3 regions of the Blastococcus sp. SYSU DS0541 genome follow, and region 1 is predicted to be linked to each of the others. Evidence: riboswitches for the same ligand, from Rfam matches in the RefSeq annotation. Region 1 holds a riboswitch; each other region holds the start of a gene.
What was found. A riboswitch is a leader RNA that binds a small molecule or an ion and turns the genes downstream of it on or off. The one in region 1 is predicted to bind S-adenosylmethionine.

Region 1 (4,767 bases):
CCGGCGGATCGAGCTGGTGGAGGCGGTCCTCGACGCCGGGGGCGCGGCGCTCATGCGGCTGTCGGCCTGGCGGATGCGCTGCCGGGACGACGCCGCGGCGGAGACCGAGCAGCCGCACCCGGCACCGGCCGGGCCGGAGGGGAGCCGCGCCGAGCGTGCGGCGTTCTTCAGCAGCGAGGTGGCCTACCACCGGGCGCTCGCCTGGCGGTTCGCCGCCGGCACCTTCAACGGGCCGGGGCCGGCGACGGCGTGGACCCGGCCGGAGTGCGCCCTCGTGGCCGGGGAGCCGATGACGCCGCTGCAGCACCTGCTCGTGATGACCGACGCCGCGAGCGGCATCTCGGCGACCCTCGACTGGACCCGGGCGACGTTCGCCAACGTCGACCTCACCGTGGCCCTGCACCGGCCGCCGCGGGGTGAGTGGCTGGGGATGGACGCCACGACCGTGCACGGCGGCGCCGGGGCGGCGCAGTGCTTCGCCGTCCTGTTCGACGCCGACGGCGCGGTCGGCCGGTCCAGCCAGTCGCTGTTCGTCGAGCCGCGGTGAGCCCGGCGTGAGTCATCTCTCCGCAACCGCTGCGCCGCAGGTCAGCGGCGTGCCCGGCCGTTCCGGACGCGCGCCGCGGCGGGTCGGGTTGGCATCGCCGTCCGGCGGTGAGCATGGTGGGAGGGTCGCTTCCCCCGACGAACGGAGTGCCGCCACGTGGACGCGTTGAGAGACGTGCTGGACTGGCTGGCCGGGCGCGGTCTCGAGGTCGTGCTGATCGTGCTCGGGTCGGTGCTGCTCGCCCGCTTCGTCGGCTGGGTCGGCGACAAGATCACCGACCGGATCGACCGGAACTCCACCGGCGGCGACGCGCTCGTCCGGTCGGAGGCCGCCAAGCACCGCCACTCGCTGACCCAGGTGCTCACCTGGGCCCTGGTCGTGCTCATCTACTCGATCTCGGTCTTCTTCATCCTCGACCGCCTCGGCATCCCGGTGACCGGCCTCGTCGCGCCGGCGACCGTGCTCGGCGTCGGTCTGGGCTTCGGCGCGCAGCGCATCGTCGGTGACGTGCTGGCCGGGTTCTTCATCATCACCGAGCGCCAGTACGGGTTCGGGGACGTCGTCTCGATCCAGGTGGTCGGCGGGGGCGACCCGGCGAACGGCACGGTCGAGGACGTCACGCTGCGGGTCACCCGGATGCGCTCGCCCGACGGCGAGGTCGTGACCATCCCCAACGGCCAGATCGTCAAGGTCATCAACCTGTCCCGCGACTGGGCGCGCGCCGTCGTCGACGTCCCCCTGCCGACCACCGTCGACGTCAACCGGGCCAACGAGGTCCTGCGCGGGGTGGGCCGGGAGGCGTTCCGCGACCCGGCCATGCGGCCGCTGCTGCTCGACCCGCCCACCGTGATGGGCGTCGAGACCCTCGGGTTGGACGAGGTGAACGTGCGGGTGGTCGCCCGCACGCTGCCCGGCAAGCAGTTCGAGGTGGGCCGGGACCTGCGCGCCCGCATCGTCCAGGCGTTCCGCAGCCAGGGCATGCAGGTGCCGCCGCCCACGACGGCGCCCCTGGCGCAGGACGGCGCGACGGCCGTCCAGGAGGGGGTCCGGTGAAGACACCCGACGAGCGCCGCGACCCGGCCGCCCGCGCCTCCGAGGAGCCCACCGTGAGCACCGCCCCCGCCGCCGCGCCGGGCTCGCCCGCCGACTCGCCGTCGCCGGCGCCGCGGCACGGCTGGTGGGCGTCGATCCCCCGGCACCTGGGCCGCGCCCGCACCTCCACCGTCGTGCTCGCCATCCTCTTCGTGGCGGTCTTCGCCCTCTGGCTGAACGTCAAGCCCCCTGCGCAGGGCGCGCCCGCGACCGGGGAGACGGCGGTCACCGAGCCGACCGACCCGGCGGGCACGACGGAGCCCACGCAGACGGAGGAGACGCCGCCGACCGAGGAGCCGGTGACGACGACGCAGCAGCCCGAGCCGACCACCTCGCCCTCCGCGCCCACCACCACCGCGCCGGGCACGACCACCACGGCGCCGGAGACGCCCGCCCCCGCGCCGACCGGCGGCACGGGCGAGGAGACCGCGCCCGGCTCCTAGGACCGTGGGCCGCTGTTTCACGTGGGACATCGCTGCCCGAGTCCGGGCGGGTGTGCGTCGCCCGGCGGAGCGTCCTAGGATCACGTCGGCTCCTGAGAGGCAGCGCGAAGCACCTGGCTGGCTGCCCGGCAACCTCAACTCCGTCTGAGGTGCTCCAGGGGAAGAGCCGGCCGGTCGGCGCCCCGCCCCCGGCAAGGACGGAGCTCCCGTGCGCCGCGGGATCTCCCGCGAGCGAAGGAGACGGCGCATGACCGACCCGCAGAGCTGGAGCTTCGAGACCCGGCAGATCCACGCCGGCACGAGCCCCGACCCCACGACCGGCGCCCGCGCGCTGCCGATCTACGCGACCACCGCCTACCAGTTCCGCGACACCCAGCACGCGGCGGACCTCTTCGCGCTGGCCGAGATGGGCAACATCTACACGCGGATCATGAACCCGACGCAGGATGCGCTGGAGCAGCGCGTCGCGTCGCTGGAGGGCGGCGTCGCCGCGCTCGCCGTCGCCTCCGGCCAGGCCGCGGAGACCCTCGCCATCCTCAACCTCGCCGAGGCCGGAGACCACCTCGTCGCGTCGGCGTCCCTGTACGGCGGCACGTACAACCTGCTGCACCACTCGCTGCCGAAGATGGGCATCACCGTCTCCTTCGTCGAGGACCCCGACGACCCGGAGAACTGGCAGTCCCTCGTGCAGGAGAACACCCGGGCCTTCTTCGCCGAGTCGATCGGCAACCCGAAGGGCGACATCCTCGACATCGAGACCGTCGCCGGCGTCGCCCACCGCAACGGCGTCCCGCTCATCGTCGACAACACCATCGCGACGCCCTACCTGGTCCGGCCGCTGGAGTTCGGCGCCGACGTCGTCGTCCACTCGGCCACCAAGTACCTCGGCGGCCACGGCACCGTCATCGCCGGGCTCATCGTCGACGGCGGGTCGTTCGACTGGACCGGCGGCCGGCACCCGATGTTCACCACCGCCGACCCCACGTACCACGGCGTCGTCTACGCCGACCTCGGCGCACCGGCGTTCGCGCTGAAGGCCCGGGTGCAGCTGCTGCGCGACCTGGGGCCCGCGGTCTCGCCGTTCAACGCCTTCCTGGTGGTGCAGGGCATCGAGACGCTCTCCCTGCGCATGGAGCGGCACGTGCAGAACGCGCAGCGGGTGGCCGAGTTCCTCGAGGCCCACGACGCCGTCGAGCGGGTGAACTACCCGGGGCTGCCGTCCTCGCCGTGGCACGCCGCGCAGCAGAAGTACGCGCCGAAGGGCGCCGGCGCCGTCCTGACCTTCGAGCTGCACGGCGGCGTGGAGGCCGGCAAGCGGTTCGTGGAGGCCCTGGAACTGCACAGCCACGTCGCCAACATCGGCGACGTGCGCAGCCTGGTGATCCACCCGGCCTCGACGACGCACTCCCAGCTCACCCCCGAGGAGCAGCTGACCACCGGCGTCACGCCGGGCCTGGTGCGCCTCGCCGTGGGCCTGGAGGGGATCGAGGACATCCTCGCCGACCTCGAGGCCGGCTTCCGCGCCGCCAAGTCCGCCTGACGTGGGCGGGTGGGCCGAGGGGGATCCGGCGGGCGGCCGGCGCTTCCTCGACCTGCCCGCCCCGTTCGAGCTGGAGCGCGGCGGCAACCTGCCCGGCGTGCGGATCGCCTACGAGACCTGGGGGACGCTCGCCCCGGACGGCGGCAACGCCGTGCTGGTCGAGCACGCGCTGACCGGTGACAGCCACGTGGTGGGCGACCGCGGGCCGGGGCACCCGACGCCCGGCTGGTGGGGCGGCGTCGTGGGCCCGGGCGCCGCGCTGGACACCGACCGGTTCTTCGTCGTCTGCGCGAACGTCCTGGGCGGCTGCCAGGGGACGACCGGGCCGTCGTCACCCGCGCCGGACGGGCGAGCGTGGGGCTCGCGCTTCCCGGAGATCACGGTCGGCGACCAGGTCCGGGCCGAGGCGGCGCTCGCCGACGCGCTGGGCGTCCAGCGCTTCGCCGCCGTCGCCGGCGGCTCCATGGGCGGCATGCGGGCACTGGAGTGGGCGGTCCGGTTCCCCGGGCGGGTGGCGGGGCTGTTCTTCCTCGCCTCCACCGCCGTCGCCTCGGCCGACCAGATCGGCACGCAGACCACCCAGCAGGCGGCCGTGCGCGCCGACCCCCGCTGGCGCGGCGGGGACTACCCGCCGGGGGACCCGCCGGCGGACGGCCTCGACGTCGCCCGCCGGATCGCCCACCTCACCTACCGCAGCGCCGCGGAGCTCGAGGCGCGTTTCGGCGCGCGCCTGCAGAAGGACGGCCGCTTCGCCGTCGCCTCCTACCTGCAGCACCACGGGGCCAAGCTGACCCGCCGGTTCGACGCCGGGAGCTACGTGGTGCTCACCGAGGCCATGAACAGCTGGGACGTCGGCCGGGGCCGCGGCGGCGTGGAGGTGGCGCTGGCCGGCGTGACCGCCCGCGCCCTGGTCGCCGGCGTGGACAGCGACCGGCTGTACCCACCGGAGCAGCAGCAGCGGGTGGCCGACGCGCTCGGCGTGCCGCTGCGGCTCATCGGCTCGCCCTACGGGCACGACGGCTTCCTGGTCGAGACGGCGGCGGTCGACGCGCTGCTGCGCGAGCTGCTCGCGGGCTGACGGCGCCCGGCTGTCGCACCCGGGGGCCAGGATGGCGGCGTGCCGACGCCGACGGACCTGCCGATGC
Region 2 (4,767 bases), on a different contig from region 1:
ACAGCCAGGGCATGCGCCAGCGGGTCGCGATCGCCCAGGCGATGCTCGGGCTGCCCGACCTGCTGGTCCTCGACGAGCCGACCAACGGGCTGGACCCGCCGCAGATCCACGCCATGCGCGAGGTGCTGCGCTCCTACGCCGCCACCGGCCGCACGGTGATCGTCTCCAGCCACCTGCTCAGCGAGATCGAGCAGACCTGCAGCCACGTCGTCGTGATGGCGAAGGGGCAGAAGATCACGCAGGGCACCGTGGAGGAGATCGTCGGTACCGGCGGCTCGGTGCTGGTCGGCCTGGCCGACGAGGCCGACACCGACCGGGCGGTCGCCGTCCTCTCGTCGCTGCCGGGGGTGACCGCCGGGCGCACCGACGAGGGCCTCGTGGCCGAGCTCGACGGCGCCCGGCGCGCCGACGTGCTGCAGGCGCTGGTGGCCGCGGGGGTCGCCGTCGAGCAGTTCACGCCGCGACGCCGGCTCGAGGACGCCTTCCTGGCGCTGGTGGGGGAGTCGTGACGACGGGCGCCCGCGAGGACGACGGTCGAGGGGGCCTCGCAGGGAGCGCCAGCGACCGGGGAGCGGATCGAGGCCGGAGTCCAGCCATGACGGAGCACGTGCAGCCGACCGGCGCGGTCGCCGGCTACCGGCCCGAGCGCACGCTGCGGTTGTCGGTCGAGCTGCGCCGCCAGTTCAAGCGGCGGCGCACCCTCGGCGTCTTCGCGCTGATGGTCGCGCTGCCCCTGGTGCTCATCGCCGCGCTGCAGCTGGGCGCCAGCGAGGAGGCGGCGGAGAACACCCGGATCAACCTGGTGGACGTCGCGACGGCGAGCGGGCTGAACTTCACCCTGTTCGTGCTGTTCGCGACCACGGGCTTCTTCCTCGTCGTGGTCTACGCGCTGTTCTTCGGTGACACCGTGGCCGTGGAGGCGCAGTGGGGGTCGCTGCGGTACGCGCTGGCCACCCCGGTCCCGCGGATGCGCCTGCTCCGGCAGAAGTGGCTGGCCGCGCTGGTGCAGTCCGTCGCCGCGCTGCTCACGCTCGCGGCGGTGGCGGTGGTCGCCGGGGGCATCGCCTTCGGCTTCGGCGACATCACGACGCCGGTCGGCGTGGGGATCGACCAGGGCGAGGGCATGCTCCGGCTGGCCGGGATGCTCGGCTACCTCGCCGTCCACCTGCTCGTCGTCGGAGCGCTGGCGTTCTGGTTCTCCACCATCACCGACGCGCCGCTGGCCGCGGTCGGCGGCGCGGTGTTCACCATGGTCGTCTTCGCGATCCTCGACCAGGTCGAGCAGCTGGGCTCGATCCGCGACTGGTTCCCGACGGCGGAGGAGTTCGCCTGGACCGACCTGCTGCAGACGCCGGTCGACGACGGCGACCTGTTCCGCGGCGTCATCCAGTCGCTGGTCTACATCGCCGTCTTCACCGCACTGGGCTTCCGGCACTTCGCCCGCCGCGACGTCACGTCGTAGCTGTCGCCCTGCCGGCGACACCGCGGGCAGGTGCCGTCCCGGCCGGCGTGGAGCCGCTGCGTCGCGCCTGCGCGGACCCCTCCGGGGCCCACTCGGCACGACGCGGCGTCACAGGCTCTGCCGCACGGCCTGGGCCCAGCCCTCGCCCATCGCGTCAGCGGTGACCGAGGCGTTCGGGACGGCGGCCAGCGCGTCGGCCATGCCGTCGGCGGCGGCGCCGTTCGCGGTGATCCACAACCGGCCCACCGCGGGCGCCATCTCCAGGTCGCTGACGCTGTCCCCGATGGCCACGGCGTCGGCGGGGGAGAGGCCGCGCCGCTCCAGGTCCCAGGCGATCGCCGCGCCCTTGGAGATGCCGCGCGGCATCAGGTGGTAGACCCGCGGGGGCCCGGCGTCGGCATCCAGCCCCATCCAGGAGGCCCGCTGGATCGAGCCGTTGTCCTTCAGCGTCAGCCAGCCCGCCCCCCGCTCGGCCAGCCAGGCGTCGACGGCGAGGGGGTCCAGCCGGCCGCGCAGGAGCGCGTCCGCGGCGTGGGTGGCGTGCCACGGCGCGTGCCACTCGATCCGGCCGGGGTGCTCGGCGAACAGGTCCTCGACGATCCCGAGCTCGGCCATGACCTCCATCGGCGTCCGGTCGCCGTACTGCGGGGGCAGCGCGCCGCGGAGCCGGTGCGTGTTCCGGCCCGAGCCCCAGCCGATGGTGGCGCCCAGTTCGGCGATCGCGCCGTCGGCCGCGAAGATGCGCGCGGCCTCCACCACCTGCTCGTAGGTGCGGCCGCTGACCAGCACCAACGCCACCCCGGCGCGGTGCAGGTCGAGCAGCGCGCCGGCCGGCCCGTCGGTCAGCTCCCGCCCCTCCGTGTGCCAGAAGGAGCCCCGCGGCCCCACCATCGTGCCGTCGAGGTCGGTGTAGACGACGCGCGCGCTCACCGGGCCATCCTGTCCGGCCGTCGGGCGCCGCGCGCCACTGGGTAGAGTCCACGCCGTTCACTCATCCAGAGGGGCAGAGGGACACGGCCCGATGAAGCCCCGGCAACCGCCGCCTGCAGCGCTCCGCGCGACGGGCGGGAGGTGCCAATTCCGTCCCGCGCGGCTCGACGGCCCGCAGCGGGGAAGATGAGGAGGTAGTCGTCGCATGACCCTCACCGCTCCCGGTTCCGCCCAGGCCGACTCCAGCGCAGGCGGCCCGGTGCCACCCTGTCCGGCCCGCGGGCTCGTCTGCCGCAACTGCGGCGCCACGTTCGGCCTCATCGCCCAGCACGCCTGCGCCGAGTGCTTCGGCCCGCTGGAGGTCGACTACGACCCCGAGCTGATGAAGGCCGTCACCCGCGAGCAGATCGAGGCCGGGCCGCAGAACATCTGGCGGTACGTGGCCCTGCTCCCGGTGGGCCAGCACCCGGCCGACCGGGTCACGCTCGACCCCGGCATGACCCCGCTGGTCCGCGCCGACCGGCTCGCCGCCGAGCTCGGGCTCACCGGCGGCCTCTGGGTCAAGGACGACTCCGCCAACCCCACCCACTCCTTCAAGGACCGCGTGGTCAGCCTGGCCGCGACCGCCGCCAAGGGGCTGGGCTACACCAAGATCGCCGCCGCCTCCACCGGCAACCTGGCCAACTCGGTGGCCGCGCACGCCGCCCGCGTCGGCCTGCCGTCGTTCGTCTTCATCCCGAGCGACCTCGAGCCCGGCAAGGTGGTCCAGTCCGCGGTCTACGGCCAGACGCTGGTCGCCGTCGACGGCTCCTACGACGACGTCAACCGGCTGACCAGCGAGCTCGGCGAGACCGACGAGTTCGAGGACACCGCGTTCGTCAACCAGAACGTCCGGCCCTACTACGCCGAGGGCTCCAAGACGATGGGCTACGAGATCGCCGAGCAGCTCGGCTGGCGCATCCCCGCCCAGGTCGTCATCCCCATGGCGTCCGGCTCGCTGCTGACCAAGGTCGACAAGGCCTTCCGCGAGCTGACCGCGGCCGGCATCGTCGAGGCGTCCGAGTGGAGGATCTTCGGCGCCCAGTCGGCCGGGTGCGACCCGATCGCCACCGCGTTCGACAACGGGTGGGACGTCGTCAAGCCGGTGAAGCCGACCGGGATCGCCAAGTCGCTGAACATCGGCAACCCCGCCGACGGCCCCTACGCCCTGGACGCCATCCGGCGCACCGGGGGTGCGGTGGCCCGCGTCGGTGACGACGAGATCGTGCAGGGCATCCGAGACCTCGCCCGCACCACCGGCGTCTTCGCCGAGACCGCCGGCGGCGTGACCGTCGCGGTCCTGCGCAAGCTCGTCGAGGGCGGGCAGCTCGACCCGGCCAAGGAGACCGTCGTCCTCAACACCGGCGAGGGGCTCAAGACCCTCGACCCGCTCGAGCCGGTCGTCGGCCCCACCCACCGGGTGGAGCCGTCGTTGAAGTCGGTGCGGGCCGCCGGCCTCATCGGCTGATCCGCGTCGCCCGATCCGGCAACACAGCGGCGGAGAACCACGTGCACCCGGTGGGTGCTGATGTACCTTCTCGCGCGGTTCCAGTTCCATGTTCGTGATATGCGGGCGGAAGAGCTAGGCCCGGTCCCCCGATCCAGAGGGGCCGTCCGCACGCACGAAACGTGGGAGCACACGTGGCACAGGGCACCGTGAAGTGGTTCAACGCCGAGAAGGGCTTCGGCTTCATCGCCGTCGACGGCGGCCAGGACGTCTTCGTCCACTACTCGGCCATCCAGATGGACGGGTACAAGAGCCTCGACGAGGGTCAGCGCGTCGAGTTCGAGGTCGTCCAGGGCTCGAAGGGCCCGCAGGCCGACGCCGTCCGCAGCGCCTGAGACACCCGCGGCACCGGAGGCCCGGTCCCCCTCGAGGGGGCCGGGCCTCCGTCCGTCCTTGCACCCGCCGGGGTGGAGTGCCAGACTCGGTTCTGGCACTCGTACCCTTTGAGTGCCAATCAGGTCGGAACGGTGAGGCACCGGTCGGTGGACCGAAGGAGCGTCCACGCCGCTGGTGTCGTCCGTCGCGGGCACCAACCGGCCGTGCAGCGATCCACGCTCGGAGGACATCACCACATGGCCAAGATGATCGCGTTCAACGAAGAGGCACGCCGCGGCCTCGAGCGAGGGATGAACACCCTCGCCGACGCCGTCAAGGTGACGCTCGGCCCCCGTGGCCGGAACGTCGTTCTGGAGAAGAAGTGGGGCGCGCCCACCATCACCAACGATGGTGTGAGCATCGCCAAGGAGATCGAGCTCGAGGACCCCTGGGAGAAGATCGGGGCCGAGCTCGTCAAGGAGGTCGCCAAGAAGACCGACGACGTCGCGGGTGA
Region 3 (4,767 bases), on a different contig from region 1:
CAGCATGCCCAGCAGTCGGACGTAGACATCGGCCACCGCCGGGTCGTGGGTCGCGGCGGCCACCACGCGGTCCAGGTAGCGGTGCTGCGCGCGCATCGCGGCGCCGGCGTGGGCGCCGGTGGTCGTCGGGAACCGCAGGTCCTCCCCGGTGGAGAGCATCCAGGGAGCCGCCATCGCGCGCGCCAGCGCCCGTTGCGTTGCGGCCGCGAGGCCGGCTCGGTCGTCGGCGCGGTGATCTCGCCGGTGCTGCCGCAGGCGGCTGCCGAGGGTGTCGGCGGCGACCGCGGCCACGCTCATCCCCTGCCCGTAGATCGGGTTGAACGCGCAGGCGGCGTCTCCGAGGACGATCAGTCCTTCCGGCCAGCGGGCCATCTTCTCGAAGCGCAGCAGCCGGTTGGTGGTGCCGCGGTGGGCCCGGATCGGCGACACCGGCTCTGCGTCGGCGACGGCATCCGCGATCACCGGGTGGCGCAGGCTGCGGGCGAACGCCCTCCAGCCGTCCTCGTCCGTCGGCGGGTGCTGGCCGGCCGCGCCCATCAGGCAGACCATCCACTGCCCGTCCTCGATCGGGAACAGGTAGCCCGTGCGTGGGATCGACGGCGGCTTGGAGGAGAGCATCACCGCCTTCCAATCAGCGCTGAAGCCGTCCGGCATCCGGAAGACCCGGGTGGCGTAGGCGATCTTCGGGTCCACCTCGGTCACCGGTGGAGAGGGATGACCCAGCTCCCGCAACCAGGCCACGGCTCGAGAGCCCCGCCCGGCGGCATCGACCACCACGTCGGCCGGGAGTTCGAACGGGGATCCGGCCCCGCTCACCGGACGCACCCTGACGCCGGTGACACCGCTGCCGTCCCGAGCGGGACGCACACCGGTGACCTCGTGGCCGTCCAGGACGTCGACCCCGGGCAGCTGCCTGACCCGGCGGCGCACCGTCGTCTCGAACACCGGACGGCTGGCCGAGACCACCTCCCAGCCGGGCGCCCCCCGGTCCAGCCACCCCGCCGGCGTCAGGATCAGGATGTCGCTGGGGACGCGCATCTGCACGGCGCCGGCCGCCTGCAGCTCGGTGACGTATCCCGGGAGCAGGCCGTCGATGAGCCGCAGGCCCCGAGCGAGCATGACGTGGAACTGGTGATCCTGCGGCACGCCGCGCCGGTGCTGGGTCCCGTCGGGCAGAGTGTCCCGGTCCACCACGACGACGTCCTCGAAATGGTCGGCGAGCACACGCGCGGCCAGCAGCCCCGCCATGCTGCCGCCGACCACCACCGCACGGCCCGTTGCCTGCTCCTGACCACCCGGAACAGCCATGGTGCCCTCCTCCGGTGCGAAGCCGGTCCCGAGGCGGCAGCCTGGCACGGGCCCGGAGGCGGTGACAGGCCTCCTACCACGCACCACCGCCCGTCCGCGTGGTCCTCACCGTCACGGAGAGGCGCGGAGACGCTCGGTGAGACGGCGGCTCCGGGGCGGCGCAACGACCACTCGGGTGCAGCCGGCCGCACGTAGCCGGATCGAGGGGCCTGCGTGACGATCGAGCCCATGCACGCCGGATCGGTCGCGAGGTCTCATCCGGCGGTGACGCGGCCACGGGTCCGAGGCGCCTGATCAGAAGCCACCCACACCGCCACCGCCGAGGACGGCTCCCGGTACGTCTCCGAACGGGGCGCCGGTGCGCTTCCCGCACCGCCGGCAGATCTTGTCGTCCGGTCCCGACGGCCGCTCGCTGCCCGGGTGTCGCTGGACGTAGGAGTGGAAACCGAACCGACACCGCAGTGGCTTCCGAGTCATGGGCGAATGCTAGGAGCCGCCGGTCCCGCCAGGGAGGGTCGTACGGCCCGGCGAACCGGGCCTGCGCCGAGGACGTCGGGCCGGTTGGATCCGTCGCCCGGGTAGGGGCCGGCGGTCTCGTCGGGGATCTCGCCGGACGCCGTGGTCGCCGACGCCGACGATCCGGCAGCGCCGGACGAGCCGCCGGAACCGGTACCGCAGGCGGCCAGGCCGACCCGCGGGCTGAGCAGCGTGACATGGCTGCTCCTCGGTCGGGGTGGTCGGGATCGCGGACCACGCTCGGGCGCCGGCCCGCCCACCGGCTGCAGATCTGCTGTGTGAGTGACGTCGCAGGTCGCGGACGGGAAAGCCTCTGATCCGCTCCGTAGACTCGGCCCCGCAACCATCCGGAGCGGCTGAGAGACCTGGCTCGTCGACGTCGCAGCAACCCCCCGCATCGGCGGGCGCGGGTGCTACTGCCAGGACCGATGGAGGAACACCATGCGGTACGAGCTGCTCTCGTGGGCCCGCCGGCACGTCGACCTGTGCCGCACCGGCACAGCCATGTGCCGCTGAGGCCTCCCGCCTCCTAGCGACGCCCGCCCTGCTCGACGGCGGGCGTGCAGCCCCAGCCGCCACGCACCGCGGGCCGCCACGCCGTCGCCGGCGTCGCCGCCCGCCCGTGCCTGCTCAATCCCCGAGGACCGCATCCCGTGATCGAACTGAAGGACGTCCGCAAGGTCTTCCCCGCCCGCGGGCGGGCCGGCGAGGTCGTCGCCGTCGACGGCGTCAGCCTGTCCGTGGCCCGGGGCGAGTTCGCCGGCGTCGTCGGCCCCAGCGGCTCGGGCAAGAGCACGCTGGTGCGCCTGGTCAACCTGCTGGAGCGGCCCACGTCGGGCTCGGTGACCGTCGACGGGCAGGTGCTCACCGAGCTGCCCGACGAGCAGGTCCGGCAGGCGCGGCGCTCCATCGGGATGGTCTTCCAGCACTTCGAGCTGCTCGACTCGCGCACCGCGGCGGGCAACGTGGAGCACCCGCTGGAGCTCTCGGGCGTGGGCCGGACGGAGCGCAGACGGCGGGCCGGCGAGCTGCTGGACCTCGTGGGGCTCGGCGACCGCGCCGACGCCCGCCCCGCCCAGCTCTCCGGCGGCCAGAAGCAGCGCGTGGCGATCGCCCGCGCGCTGGCCGTCCGCCCGAACGTGCTGCTCTGCGACGAGGCCACGTCCGCGCTGGACCAGGCCAGCACCACCGGTGTCCTGGAGCTGCTGCGCCGGGTGCGGGACGAGCTCGGCCTCACGGTCCTCCTGATCACGCACGAGATGTCCGTCGTCAAGGCCGTGTGCGACAGCGCCGTGCTCCTGGACCGGGGGCGGGTGGTCGACGGCGGCCGGCTGGCCGACGTCCTCACCCGGCCGGGCTCCCCGCTGGGTGATGCCCTGCTCCCGGCACCGGTCGCGGACGCCGGTGCCGGGCACGACGGCGCCCTGCTGCGGGTGACCGTCACCGACCGGACCCCGGAGACCGTCGTCCTCCGGACGTTGATCGGGGAGCTCGGCCTGGCCGTCGAGATCGCCGGCGGATCGGTGGAGACCGTCGCCGGTGGCCGCTACGGCCGGCTGCTCCTGCGGGTCAGCGGGGGGATGGCGGGCCTCGACGACGCCGTGCACCGGCTGCGGGCCGGCGGCGTCCTCGTCGAGCGCGTGGCCGCGACCGCCGAGGTGGCCCGGTGAGCGACTGGAACCGCATCTGGCCGCAGCTGCTGGACGCCACCTGGGAGACCCTCTACATGGTCGGCGTCGCGGCGCTGGTCACCGTGCTGCTCGGCGTCCCGCTGGGCGTGCTGCTCACCGTCACCGCGCCGGGCGGGCTGGCCCCGCGGCCGTTGCTGCACCGGCTCGTCGGCCTGGTCGTGAACCTCGGCCGTGCGCTGCCGTTCATCATCCTGCTGGTCCTCGTCGCCCCGGTCACCCGCGGCATCGTCGGGACGACGATCGGCTCCACCGCGGCGATCGTGCCGCTGACCATCGGCGCCGTCCCGTTCCTCGCCCGGCTGGTGGAGACCAGCCTGCGCGAGGTCGCGGAAGGCAAGGTCGAGGCGGCGCTGTCCATGGGTGCCCGCCGGCGCGACGTCGTCCGCACCGTGCTGCTGCCGGAGGCCCGGCCGTCGCTGGTCGCCGGCGTGACGATCACCGTCGTCGCGCTGATCAGCTACTCGGCCATGGCCGGTGCGGTCGGTGGTGGCGGGCTGGGCGACTTCGCCATCCGCTTCGGCTACCAGCAGTTCCGCACCGACATCACCCTCGCGACCGTCGTCCTCCTGCTGGTCATCGTCCAGGCCCTCCAGTGGGCCGGCGACCGCTGGGCGCGCTCGCTCGCGCACGCCTGACCCGACCTCCACGGCGGCCACCCGGCCGCCGTCGCACCCCACTCCCGAGGAGAACCACCACCATGCGCACCCGCTTTCCCGCCCTGCTCGCCGCCTCGGCGATGACGGCCCTGCTCGCCGCCTGCGGCGGCGACGCCGAGCTCTCCGCGGCCGACGAGCCGCTGCGGGTCGGCGCTTCCCCGGTCCCGCACGCGGAGATCCTGCGCTACATCGACGAGAACCTCGCCGAGGACGCCGGCCTGGACCTGGAGATCGTCGAGTTCACCGACTACGTGCAGCCCAACGTCGCCCTGGACGACGGCTCCCTGGACGCCAACTACTTCCAGACCATCCCGTACCTGGAGGAGCAGGAGGCCAGTGCCGGCTACGACTTCCAGGCGCTGGAGCCGGTGCACATCGAGCCGCTCGGCATCTACTCGAGCACGCTGACCGACCTCGCCGACCTGCCCGACGGCGCGACCGTGGCGATCCCGAACGACCCGACCAACGCCGCGCGGGCGCTGCGGCTCCTCGAGGCCAACGGCCTGATCGCCCTCGCCGACACCGGCGACGCCGCGCCGACCTCGCTGGACATCGAGGGCAACCCGAAGAGCCTCGAGATCTCCGAGGTCGAGGCC

Region 2: linked by a shared signal. The riboswitch ahead of thrC (threonine synthase) and the one ahead of ACI794_RS13230 (bifunctional o-acetylhomoserine/o-acetylserine sulfhydrylase) in region 1 are both predicted to bind S-adenosylmethionine.
Region 3: linked by a shared signal. The riboswitch ahead of ACI794_RS07985 (putative leader peptide) and the one ahead of ACI794_RS13230 (bifunctional o-acetylhomoserine/o-acetylserine sulfhydrylase) in region 1 are both predicted to bind S-adenosylmethionine.

The regions. Positions count from the first base shown of each region.
Region 1 covers NZ_JBJHAD010000011.1:49,815-54,581, forward strand. Annotated here, with positions in the region: gene ACI794_RS13215 (thioesterase family protein) at 1-547, shown strand, start outside; gene ACI794_RS13220 (mechanosensitive ion channel family protein) at 704-1,600, shown strand; gene ACI794_RS13225 (hypothetical protein) at 1,597-2,082, shown strand; SAM riboswitch class IV at 2,171-2,286, shown strand; gene ACI794_RS13230 (bifunctional o-acetylhomoserine/o-acetylserine sulfhydrylase) at 2,330-3,622, shown strand; gene metX (homoserine O-acetyltransferase MetX) at 3,624-4,700, shown strand; gene ACI794_RS13240 (YdeI/OmpD-associated family protein) at 4,740-4,767, shown strand, end outside.
Region 2 covers NZ_JBJHAD010000003.1:292,944-297,710, reverse strand. Annotated here, with positions in the region: gene ACI794_RS05840 (alpha/beta fold hydrolase) at 1-509, shown strand, start outside; gene ACI794_RS05835 (ABC transporter permease) at 596-1,462, shown strand; gene ACI794_RS05830 (HAD family hydrolase) at 1,571-2,392, opposite strand; SAM riboswitch class I at 2,451-2,585, shown strand; gene thrC (threonine synthase) at 2,598-3,899, shown strand; gene ACI794_RS05820 (cold-shock protein) at 4,073-4,273, shown strand; gene groL (chaperonin GroEL) at 4,511-4,767, shown strand, end outside.
Region 3 covers NZ_JBJHAD010000005.1:152,140-156,906, reverse strand. Annotated here, with positions in the region: gene ACI794_RS07990 (NAD(P)/FAD-dependent oxidoreductase) at 1-1,308, opposite strand, end outside; SAM riboswitch class I at 2,165-2,259, shown strand; gene ACI794_RS07985 (putative leader peptide) at 2,266-2,340, shown strand; gene ACI794_RS07980 (methionine ABC transporter ATP-binding protein) at 2,478-3,494, shown strand; gene ACI794_RS07975 (methionine ABC transporter permease) at 3,491-4,150, shown strand; gene ACI794_RS07970 (MetQ/NlpA family ABC transporter substrate-binding protein) at 4,213-4,767, shown strand, end outside.